One region of the Streptomyces sp. NBC_01546 genome, then DNA from elsewhere that is predicted to be linked to it. Evidence: riboswitches for the same ligand, from Rfam matches in the RefSeq annotation. Region 1 holds a riboswitch; the other holds the start of a gene.

Region 1 (5,581 bases):
CTGGACCACCACCTTCCGCGTCGCCGCCGACTGCAACAGCCGCCCCGCGCCCAGCAGTACGCACGCCCACGCGCCCTGGAACCCCAGCGCTCCGGCGGCGCTCCCGGCTCCGGAATGCTCGCCCAGCAGCACGTCCATCGGGACCTGGAGCATCGCCGACCACGGCAGGCTCCGGACCAACTCCCCGAAGCCGCCCGGGAACACGGTCAGCGGCAGCAGCACCCCGGAGAAGAAGATCGCGACGACGTTCGCCATCAGATTGACCCCGGACCCGTCCATCAGCCAGAACGCCGCCAGCCCCAGCAGATAGCGCAGCGCGAAACTCACCGTCAGCCCGAGCACGACGGAGACCAGGAAGAGCAGCCAGCGCAACGGATCGGCGGGCAGCGCCAGCCGGAACGCCAGCGCCCCGACCGCCAGCGGGACCACGCCCCGCCCCGCCAACTGGAAGGCGGCCCGCCCCAGGTCGGCCGCGAGCCACCACATCTGCAGGTCCGCCGGCCGGTACAGGTCGACGGCGATGTCCCCCGTACGGACACGCTCCTGGAGCTCCTCCTGGAAACCGCCCCCGATCAACGCCCCGGCGGCGAGCAACGACTGGCTCACCCACACGAAGGTCAGGGCCTGCGCCTGGTCGTAGCCGCCGAGTCCGGGCCGCTCGTCCCACAGCGCGATGTACGTGTACGCGACGATGAAACCGAACACGGTGTTGGTGAACACACCGGCCGCCGTCGCCGTCCCGTAAGTGGCGTAGCGCCGGAATCCGCCTGCCCCGACAGCCAGGTAGAGCCGCACCCGATCACACGCTCTCTGACGCACCGTATCCCTCCGTTTCCCACGTCGTTCCTACGTCGGCCAAAGCGCGCGAGCTTAGTGCGGAGGGGCGAGCCACGCGACCGATTTACCCCCGTCCGGCGCGTAATCACCGGTCATCGGGTAGACACCATGAGGTACAGAAGTGGATATTTCGCACGGCGTCGAGGAGTCCTGGAGATGAGCGACCAGTCACCACCCCCGGGCTGGACCCCTCGCGACCCGGACACACCGCCCGAGGGATCGCCGACACGACCGCAACAGCCCGGCGCGGCACGGAGGCCCGGCACGGCACAGGGGCCGCCCGGCACGGCACCGAGGCCCGGAAAGAAGGCCCGCCGGAAGCGGACCGGCTGGCGCCGCGCCCTCCCCACCTGGCGCATGGTCCTGGGTGCCGTCCTGCTCCTCGCCCTGCTGCTCGGCGGCGCCCTCGTCGCCGGGTACCTGCTCGTGGACATTCCGCCGGCCAACGCCGCCGCGACCGCGCAGTCGAACGTCTACCTCTACTCCGACGGCTCCCAGCTCGCCCGCGACGGCGAGGTCAACCGCGTCAACGTGCCGCTCTCACAGATCCCGCGGACCGTCCAGGAGGCCGTACTGGCCGCCGAGGACCGGGACTTCCACTCCGAACGGGCAGTGGACCCGAAGGCGATGCTCCGCGCTGCCTGGAACACCGCGACCGGCAAGGGCACCCAGTCCGGTTCGACGATCACTCAGCAGTACGTCAAGAACTACTACTTGGGCCAGGAACAGACGATCAAACGGAAGGTCAAGGAGTTCTTCATCGCGATCAAACTCGGCCGCGAGAAGTCCAAGAACTACATCCTCGAGGGATACCTGAACACCAGCTACTTCGGCCGCAACGCCTACGGCATCCAGGCCGCCGCCCAGGCCTACTACGGCAAGGACGTCGCCAACCTCACCACCGCCGAAGGCGCGTACCTCGCCACCCTCCTCAACTCTCCCAGCGCCTTCGACGTCGTCTCGCACCCCCAGAGCCGCCCCCGCGCCCTCGCCCGCTGGAACTACGTACTCGACGGCATGGTCAAGAAGGACTGGCTGCCGGCGGCCGAACGCGCCACGACGAAGTTCCCCGAACCCGGCAAGGTCCGCGCGGCCGCCGGGCTGTCCGGCCAGCGCGGGTACCTCGTGGAGGCCGTCAAGGACTACATCACCGAAAACAAGATCCTCGACGACAAGACCCTCGCCGAGGGCGGCTACCGCATCACCACCACCATCGACAGACGCCGCCAGAACGCCTTCGTCGAAGCCGTCGACAGCCAGATGGTCGGCAAACTCGACCCGGAGAAGCGCAAGGCGGACCGGGTGGTCCGGGCCGGCGGGGTCTCCATCGACCCGGCCACCGGCAAGGTCGTCGCCATGTACGGCGGCATCGACTACACCAAGCAGTACGTGAACAACGCGACCCGGCACGACTACCAGGTCGCCTCCACCTTCAAACCGTTCGTCTTCGCCGCCGCCGTCGAGAACGACTCCCGCACCCAGGACGGCCGCCGGATCACCCCGAACACCGTCTACAACGGCGACAACAAGCGCCCGGTCGTCGGCGGCCGGATCCGCTTCGCCCCCGAGAACGAGGGCCAGGTCTCGTACGGGAACATCACCGTCAACACCGCCACCGACCTCTCCGTCAACGCCGTGTACGCACAGATGGCAGTCGACGTCGGCACCCGCAAGGTCAAGGAGACGGCCGTCGCCCTCGGCGTCCCCGAGGACACCCCCAACTTTGAACCCGTCCCGGCCATGGCGCTCGGCACCCTGCAAGCCAGCATCCTGGACATGACACAGGCGTACGCGACCCTCGCGGACCACGGCCGGCGCACCCCGTACACCTTCCTGGAGAAGATCACCAAGGAGGACGACACGATCGCGCTGCCCGAGCGCGCCGCCACCCAGGCCGTCAGCCGCGAGGCCGCCGACACCACCACCTCCATGCTCGTCAGCGTCGTCGACAACGGCACCGGCACGGCGGCGCTCGCCGCCGGCCACCCGGCGGCCGGCAAGACCGGGACCGGCGAACTGGACCGCTCCGCCTGGTTCGCGGCGTACACCCCGGACCTGGTCACGGTGGTCTCGATGATGGGCCAGGACCCGGACACCGGCTCCCTGGAGTCGCTGTACAACGCCCTCGGGGAGTCCCGCATCGGCGGAGGCGGCTACCCGGCGCGGATCTGGGCCGCCTACACGAAGACGGCCCTGGAGGGCACCGACCCCGTCGACTTCGACCTGGAACTCCAGCCGGGCGCGGCCCAGCCCCCGCCGTCGCCGCCGTCGTCGTCGACCGAGTCGGGCGAGCCGGAGGAGACACCGGACGGCGACGGCACGCCGACCGCCCCGGCACGGCCGAGCCCGCCCTTCCCGCCGACCCGGCCGAACGGCGGGCAGAACAACGGAGGCCAGGACAACGGAGGCCAGAACCAAGGCGGGCAGAACCAGGGAGGCCAGAACAACGGTGGCCAGACCCAGGGCGGACAGACGCAGGGCGGACAGACGCAGGGCGGGCAGACCCAAGGCGGACAGACCCAAGGCGGACAGACCCAGGGCGGACAGACCCAAGGGGGCACCACTCAGGGCCAGACCACCCAGGGCGGGCAGGGCACGGACGGCGGCGCCACCGGGGGCCGGCGCCCGCCGTCCGCGTTCCTGGAATGACAGGTCAGTGACCGGAGGTCATCTTCAGCCCCACCACGGCGACCAGCAGCAGACAGATGAAGAAGATCCGGGCGGCGGTGACGGGCTCACCCAGCACCGCCATACCGAGCACGGCCGCACCGGCCGCGCCGATGCCCACCCACACCCCGTACGCCGTACCGATCGGCAGCGTCTTGGCGGCGTACGAGAGCAGCACCATGCTGGCGACGATCCCGGCGCCCGTGAACACACTGGGCCACAGCCGGGTGAAACCTTCGGTGAACTTCATCCCGATCGACCAAGCGACCTCGATCAGACCGGCGACGAGCAACAGAACCCAGGCCATGACGGCACCTCCGAGACATCAAGCGATACGGGGTGCGTCGTCTTGTCGTACCCGGTACGGCGCGTCTCGTCGGGTTCCCCTCAACCGTAGCAAAGGGTAGCGAAAAGGGCTGGTGACCTCGGCCACCAGCCCCGTCCACGAATCAACGGTCAGAGATAAAGGCCCGTGGAGTCCTTCGACCCCTCCAGCCGCTCGGCGGCAACGGCGTGCAGATCCCGCTCGCGCATCAGCACGTACGTCGCACCCCGCACCTCGACCTCGGCCCGGTCCTCGGGGTCGTACAGCACCCGGTCACCGGGCTCCACGCTCCGTACGTTCTGCCCGACCGCGACCACCTCAGCCCAGGCCAGCCGCTTGCCCACCGCGGCCGTCGCCGGAATGAGGATGCCGCCGCCCGAGCGGCGCTCGCCCTCCGGCAGGTCGGACTTCACGAGCACGCGGTCGTGCAGCATCCGGATGGGCAGCTTGTCGTGGGTGGTGTTCTCGCTCACGTCCCGAACCTACCTGCCCTCGTAAGACCCGCGCTCCGCAGGGTCATCAGCGCTTGCGCCGCGCCGCGACCACGAGCAGCCCGACCACACCGGCCGCGAGCAGCGCGACGGGCACGATCCGCCCGACGCGCGGGGCCCCGTCGTCGTGGCGCAGGCCGTCCTTCATGTCCGTCACGAGACGGTTCGCCGCGACGAAGGCTCGCCCGGCGGTGTTGTCGATCGTGGAGGCGACCCTGGCCTTCGCGTCCCCGATGATCGTCTTCGGGTGCATGCGCACGCCGATCTCGTCGAGCGTCTCGGCGAGCTGCTCGCGGCGGCGAACGATGTCCGCCTCGATCTGTGCGGGGGTCCTGGCTTCCGGCACCGCGCTGCCTCCGTCGTGGTCGTGGGTCGTCCGTGGGGGCGTAGTCCGCCATGAACAGTCTGTCAGCAGCTTAGTCTCGTGCCATACCGATCCCCTCGTGAGGAGACTGCCGACATGAGCGAGCGACTTCAGCCGGGCGACACCGCCCCCGCCTTCACCCTGCCCGACGCGGACGGCAACGAGGTCTCGCTGGCCGCCCACAAGGGTCGCAAGGTCATCGTCTACTTCTACCCGACCGCGATGACGCCGGGCTGCACCAAGCAGGCCTGCGACTTCACGGACAACCTGGACGTCCTGGCGACGGCCGGCTACGACGTCATCGGCGTCTCCCCGGACAAGCCGGAGAAGCTCGCGAAGTTCCGCGAGAAGGAGCACCTGAAGGTCACCCTGGTCAGCGACCCGGACAAGGAGACCCTGACCGCCTATGGCGCGTACGGCGAGAAGAAGCTCTACGGCAAGACGGTGACCGGGGTCATCCGCTCGACGGTGGTCGTCGACGAGGACGGCAAGGTCGAGCGCGCCTTCTACAACGTCAAGGCCACGGGCCACGTAGCCAAGATCATCAAGGACCTGGGCATCTGACCCGCCCTCTCCCGAACGGAGCGGCCCGCACCCAACCGGTGCGGGCCGCTCCGTTTATCGGACGAATTGAGCCGTAACCGTCCGACTATCGGTCCGTTACTCCGTACGAGGGCCGCACGCGCGGCCGGTACACGGAGGGGGACGCGGATGCCGATCAGTCCGTACACGAGGGAACGCCTGGCGGAGGCGGCGAGTGCGTCGCGCACGCTGACGGAGGCGTTGGAGCACCTGGGGGTGGATCCGAAGAGCGGCTCGCGGCGCTATCTGCACGACCGAATGCGGAAGCTGGGCGTGGACATATCGCACTTCGAGCAGGACGGGGTGAAGTGGACC
Region 2 (5,581 bases), 4.6 Mb from region 1:
GCAGCCGCGGTCCTTGAAGAAGTAGAGCGAGCAGATGACTCCGTTGGTGACCATGTCGTTCACCAGGATCCGCTGGCCGCCCCTCCAGGCCCGTTCCACCCAGGCGTAGTAGGTCTGCTGGTGGGTGGCGGAGTCGTGGGCCGGCCAGTCGCGGAACGTCGGCCAGCCGTTCGGGTCGTGTCTGCCGTCACCGCCCTTGGTGATCATGTCGAAGAGGGCGAGGACGCCGTTCGGGTAGTGCTCGGGGCAGTCCTTGAGGGCGTCCGCGACCCCCGCCGCGGAGAATACCTTTCCGCAGACCAGCCGTCCCCCGAAGCCCTCGTTGGACATCAGGTGGACGTGCGCGTCGACGTATCCGCGGACCCGGCCCTGGGCGTCGGTCCCGGTGAACGGCTCCCCCGTGACGTTGACCTGCGAGTCCGGGGCCGGGCGCGCCACGGGCTCCCACCACTGCGGGTCCGCCGCCGCGCCGGTGGCCGCGGGGCCGAGCAGCAGGGTGGCCAGCGCGAGGACCAGGCCGATTAACAGGTACCTGCCTCTGAACAGGTACCGGCCTCGTCCGAAGGCTCTTCGTCGATTCATCCCCATCCCTTTCACGATGCGTTCATGACAATTCGGAGATGGTTCTCGGTCGCCTGGCCTGCGCGATGCGAGCCGGACTCAACCCGACCGGGGCACTGCTCCCGCCGCATGGGCACGGACCAGGGTCAGGTAGTCCGCCGCCAGGCGGTGGCAGTCGCCGGGCCACCGCGCGGAGACGTAGTTGCCGTCCTTGACGGTGAACCCGCGTCCGGGCCGGGCGGCGGTGTCGCGGAGGGGCAGCGGCGGGCCGGCGAGGAAGTGACTCGGATCGGCGAGCGCCGCGGTGACCTCCTGCTGCACGGTGGTGCGGTACGTGCGGTAGTAGCGCCCCAGCCAGAACCGGGTGAGGTTCCATCCGGTCAACTCCAGCAGGGAGGTCAAAGCCGTCGTCCGCCGGCCGTGGAGGACCGAACGCCCGGTGACCGGATCCTTGGCCCGGGCGGCGAGCAGCACGCCGTGGCAGACGGCCCCGACCGGCAGCCCCTGGGTGAAGGCCCGGGCGAACAGCCCCTGGGCGGTGGCGTCCTCGAGCAGCGTCCGCATGCCCGTGGCGTGGCCGCCGGGTACGAACAGGCCCGTGATGTCGGCCGGATCGACATCCGCGTACGAGGAGGGGGCGAGGAACTGGGGGTCCTCGGTGAGGCGCCGGTAGGCGGCCAGCTCGGCGCGGCGGGTCATCAGCCAGGGCGACAGCCAGGAGAAGCCGAGGTCCGTGAGCCGGGGGTCGGCGAGCGCGACCTTCCCGCCGGGGGTTGCGAACCGCACCTCGAAGCCGGCGTCCCGCAGTGCGGCCCAGGGCACCGCCGCCTCGGTGGGGTCGTAGTCGCCTGCGGGGAGCAGGAAGAGAATCACGGCGTACTCCTCTGAGCGGTGGCGATCAGGGCAGCACCGTCCCCCGGCACTCCATGGGCCCCTGATCCCCTCGGTGTCCGAAGGCCGACCTTAGGAGCGGCTCGCGGCCCCGTCATTCACTCGGGCGGCCAATCCGTTGACTTCCGGAACCGGCCTTTCCGGGCGGCCGTCCCACGGACGGTGTTGACGGGCGTGGTGCGCGCGCATTGACTGACCGACGTGTCAGCCATCGATCCGCCCTCCGTCACCGCGTGCTACGCCCTCGCCGTCCTGAGCGCCACGGCTGAGGGCACCGGCGCGTCCGGCTCCTGGGCCTTGCCCACGGACCGGCTGGAGTTCGGCGAGATGCGCGCCCTGTGGGACGCGGTGCTCGGCGCCCAGGGCGCCGGCCCGCACACCGGGCTCCTCGTGGGCGACCGTATGCGGCCCGAAGGCCTGCACATCCTGGGTCACCTCATCCTCACGTGCGCCAGCCTCGCGGACGCCGCGCTGGCGGCCGAGCGCTACCACCCCCTGGTGAGCCAGGCGGGCACGGTGAACCTGGACCGCCGCACTGGCGTCAGCCGGATCTGCTACCGGCCGACCGTCGACCCGGCGGCCATGCACCCCCAGCAGGTGGAGGCGATCGTGAGCATCATGGTGCGGGCGGCCCGCTGGATCTCCGGCGACGACTGGGCGCCCCTGGCCGTGTCGTTCGCCCACCCCCGTACGGGCTCGGCAGAGCCCTACGCCCGCGTCCTCGGCTGCCCCGTCACCTTCGAGGCCCCGGAGAACGCGATCACGGTCGCCAACGAGGACCTCGACAGGCGCCGCCCCCTCTACGATCCGGCGCTCAACGCCCTGCACCGCGCCTACGCCGACCGGCTCCTGCGCCAGCTGTCCGCGGCCGGGACCGTCGCCGGGCGCGTACGGCAGTGGCTGGAACACGCCGTGCTCGAGGACGCGGGCCCCGAGGGTCCCGCCAAGGAGCTCAACCTCAGCGTCCGGACCCTGCGCAGGGCCCTGCACGCGGAGGGCACGTCGTGGCGCGCGCTCCTCGACACCGCCCGACACGGCCGGGCCAGGCGGCTGCTGGAGACCACGGCCCTGCCGCTGGACCGGATCGCCCCGCTCGTCGGCCTGAGCGGCGCGACGGCCCTGGTCCGTGCCTTCACCCGGTGGGAGGGCATGCCTCCCGGGGCGTTCCGCAGCCGGCACCGGCCCGCGTCCCCGGATCACGGCGGGGCCGGCAACGGGTGAGGCACTTCACCGCGGGCGCGGCCCCGGCCGGCCGCCTCCGTTGCTAGATTGTCCGGCGGCCGGATCCAAGGCCCCGGACGAGATGCGCCGTACCCGGTTACGCACGACGACGCGCGAGGTGCTGCACGAGCAGCGCCTTCCGCTGTCCGCACCCGGGCAGCGTGTCGTCGAGCAAGATGGGCCGAACGCCATGACCGTGCCACTCACCCGCAGCCTGTACGCGACGACCGCACATGCGGCCGGGGGCCGTACCGGATCCGTCCGCACGGACGACGGGCGCCTGGACGTCCGCCTCGCCCCGCCGCGCAAGAAGGTTCCCGGGACCACCAACCCCGAGCAGCTGTTCGCGGCCGGTTTCGCCGCCTGCTTCACCTCCGCGCTCGCGGAGGTCGCCGCCGAGTTCGGGGCGGATGCCTCGGCCGCGCGCGTGGCCTGCGAAGTGCAGCTCGGCACCACGGACACGCCCGCGGGCTACGGCCTCGCGGTGGCCCTCACCGTCAGCCTGCCGGGGTGGCGGGCGGCGGACCTCCAGCCCCTGCTGCACCGGGCGGACGCGGTCTGCCCTTACTCGCAGGCAGTACGCGGCAACGTACCGCTGACGCTCCTGGCCGTGGACCACCCCGCCGCCGATGACCGGGCCTGAGCCCGGGCCTGCGGGCCGCTTCCCGGGCGGCCCGGGCGGCCCCGGCGTCCCGGTGCCCGAGCACGGCGCCTGGCTGCGGCGCGGCATCAGCCGCAACGGCGGACCCCTTCTCGAGGACAGCGAAGTGGTGTGGCTGCAGGCCGGGCCGTACTACGCCGACAGCCGGGGTTTCGCCGGTACGACCTCCTTCGACGGCTCCGAGGTGCGCTTCCACCACCTCACGGGCGAGCCCGGCGAAGACGCCGGCACCTTCGGGTGGGAGGGTGCGAACCTCGTCGAGCGGGGCACCAACCCGGACGGCAGCACCTTCCTGGAGATCTGGACCCCACTGCCCGGCGCCGACGGCGCCACCGGCTCCTGGTCCGGTCCGGACCACCACGTGGTGCGCGTCGGCCGGCACGTGGTGCACGTCGATTCCCGTGCGGGTACGTACTGGCGGCTGTGACCTCCCTGCGGTGGGAGACGCGGTCAAGGGCGCGGCCGAGCGACGGGTCAGGCGTGAACCGGGAACTCCGATTGGAACGCCAGGCGATGGCCGGCGTCCTCCCCGAGTCGGGCGAACAGGTCGTCGAGCGCGAGGTACTCCTCCCAAGGCTCCCGCCCCGTCGCCCCGGCCAGCGCCGTGACGAGCCTGTCCTCGAGGTCGCGGACGCGCTTGTCCTTCCACACTTTGTCGGCTGTGCTGACCAGGAGGTCCTCGATCGTCACGGCGGGGTCGTCCCAGCTGGCGTGGGTGGCGGCGAACCGGGCCAGGGCAGGCGCGAAACCGCGGCTCAGCAGCAGGTCACGGCCGGCCTCCTCGTGGGCCGAGCCGGGCCCGACGAGCTCCTCGGGGTGCAGGGTCTTCCCCACGTCATGGGTCGCCGCACCGAAGAGGACGCAGTCACGGTCGACGGCCAGATCCGGGTAGCGGTCCCGCACCCAGTCGACCAGTTCGACCGCAACGTCGTGAACCGCCCGCAGGTGCGCCGCCAACCGGGGCGGGGCACTCAGGGAACGCAGAAGTTCCGCCACCACGGGCGGCAGCGGCCGCAAAGGGGGCTCGCCCTGGGCGTCCAGGGCACGGGCCAAGAAGTCCGTAGGCGTCGCGGTCATCCCGCAGACACTACTCGTGCGACCCGGCCGGGTTCGGCCTGTACGTCCAGCGCTCGCGGTCAACACACCTAGGCTCGGGTTCATGAGCACTGCATCCATCACCCGGACCTGGGAGATCCTCCCCGCCCGGGGCTACTCCACCGCCTGGGTCGACTTCGCACCCGACTCCCTCTCCGCCCGCGGACGCGCCGTCGGTCTGCTTCCCGAGCCGTACTGGGTCTCCTACGAGCTGGAGACGACCGGCGGCTACGTGACCACCCGTCTGGGGGTCACCGTCGAGACCGCCACGTCGACCGAGTCCCTGGAGCTGCGGCACGACGGGGAGGGCCGCTGGACCGTGAACGGTGCCGAACGCCCCGATCTCGACGGAGCGCTCGACTGCGACCTGGGCCTGTGCCCGCTCACCAACACCATGCCCGTGCTCCGGCACACCCTTCACCGGAAACCGGGACCCGGCCCTGAGCTCTTCACGATGGCGTGGGTCTCGGTCCCCGACCTGACGGTCAGCTTGAACCGGCAGACGTACACCCATCTGGCCCGCGCCGAGCACGGAGCCCGGATCCGCTACCAGTCCGGGGACTTCCAGAGCGACATCGAGGTCGACGACCGGGGCATGGTCCTCGACTACCCCTCCCTGGCGACCGCGCTCACCCGCTGACCCGCCAGCCGCCGTTTTCAGGGCGCGGCCCGGTCTGCCGCTTCTCGGGTGATGCCGGCGTAGAGACGCCAGAGGACCGGGCGGGCCTCGCCCTGTTCTCGGTCGTACAGGGCTGCCCAGCAACGGGCGACGAGCTCCCGGGCCTGGGTGCCGGGCCAGGGCTGGGGCAGGAGCTGCGGGGGCAGCAGCGGGTCGGGCTCCATGGCGCGTGTGAGTTCGGCGGCCAGTTCGACCCCGATGGTGAGCAGTGCGGACGGGGAGAGCGCGGCAGGGCCGGTGAGCCGGGCGAGGCGGGGCTGGGCGATGCGCCTGAGGCGGTGGTAGCGGTCGGCGATCTCCTGCAAGGGCCACAGGAGACCGGCGAGTTCGTCAGGCTCCTGGGTGCCGCCCCTGCGCAGGTCCGCCGTGGTGAGGAGGGTGAGCGTGCCATGGGCTCCGAGGCGATGGGCCGCTTCTTCGACGTACGGCTCCCAGGAGTTGGCGCAGACGTACAGTCCGCCCTGGAGCGGAGC

The links. A riboswitch is a leader RNA that binds a small molecule or an ion and turns the genes downstream of it on or off. The one in region 1 is predicted to bind guanidine.
Region 2: it holds a riboswitch for guanidine, as region 1 does, so the genes downstream of both, OHA89_RS02660 (Ohr family peroxiredoxin) here and OHA89_RS23380 (multidrug efflux SMR transporter) in region 1, are expected to answer to the same signal.

What each region holds. Positions count from the first base shown of each region.
Region 1 is NZ_CP109379.1:5,112,639-5,118,219, reverse strand. It holds gene OHA89_RS23390 (ABC transporter permease) at 1-795, opposite strand, end outside; gene OHA89_RS23385 (transglycosylase domain-containing protein) at 994-3,486, shown strand; gene OHA89_RS23380 (multidrug efflux SMR transporter) at 3,491-3,811, opposite strand; guanidine-III (ykkC-III) riboswitch at 3,843-3,913, opposite strand; gene OHA89_RS23375 (co-chaperone GroES) at 3,961-4,302, opposite strand; gene OHA89_RS23370 (DUF3618 domain-containing protein) at 4,349-4,666, opposite strand; gene bcp (thioredoxin-dependent thiol peroxidase) at 4,781-5,248, shown strand; gene OHA89_RS23360 (HNH endonuclease signature motif containing protein) at 5,396-5,581, shown strand, end outside.
Region 2 is NZ_CP109379.1:504,142-509,722, forward strand. It holds gene OHA89_RS02645 (membrane dipeptidase) at 1-582, opposite strand, end outside; gene OHA89_RS02650 (type 1 glutamine amidotransferase domain-containing protein) at 661-1,434, opposite strand; gene OHA89_RS02655 (AraC family transcriptional regulator) at 1,654-2,673, shown strand; guanidine-III (ykkC-III) riboswitch at 2,728-2,789, shown strand; gene OHA89_RS02660 (Ohr family peroxiredoxin) at 2,864-3,316, shown strand; gene OHA89_RS02665 (hypothetical protein) at 3,303-3,761, shown strand; gene OHA89_RS02670 (HD domain-containing protein) at 3,809-4,411, opposite strand; gene OHA89_RS02675 (putative glycolipid-binding domain-containing protein) at 4,494-5,069, shown strand; gene OHA89_RS02680 (PaaX family transcriptional regulator C-terminal domain-containing protein) at 5,087-5,581, opposite strand, start outside.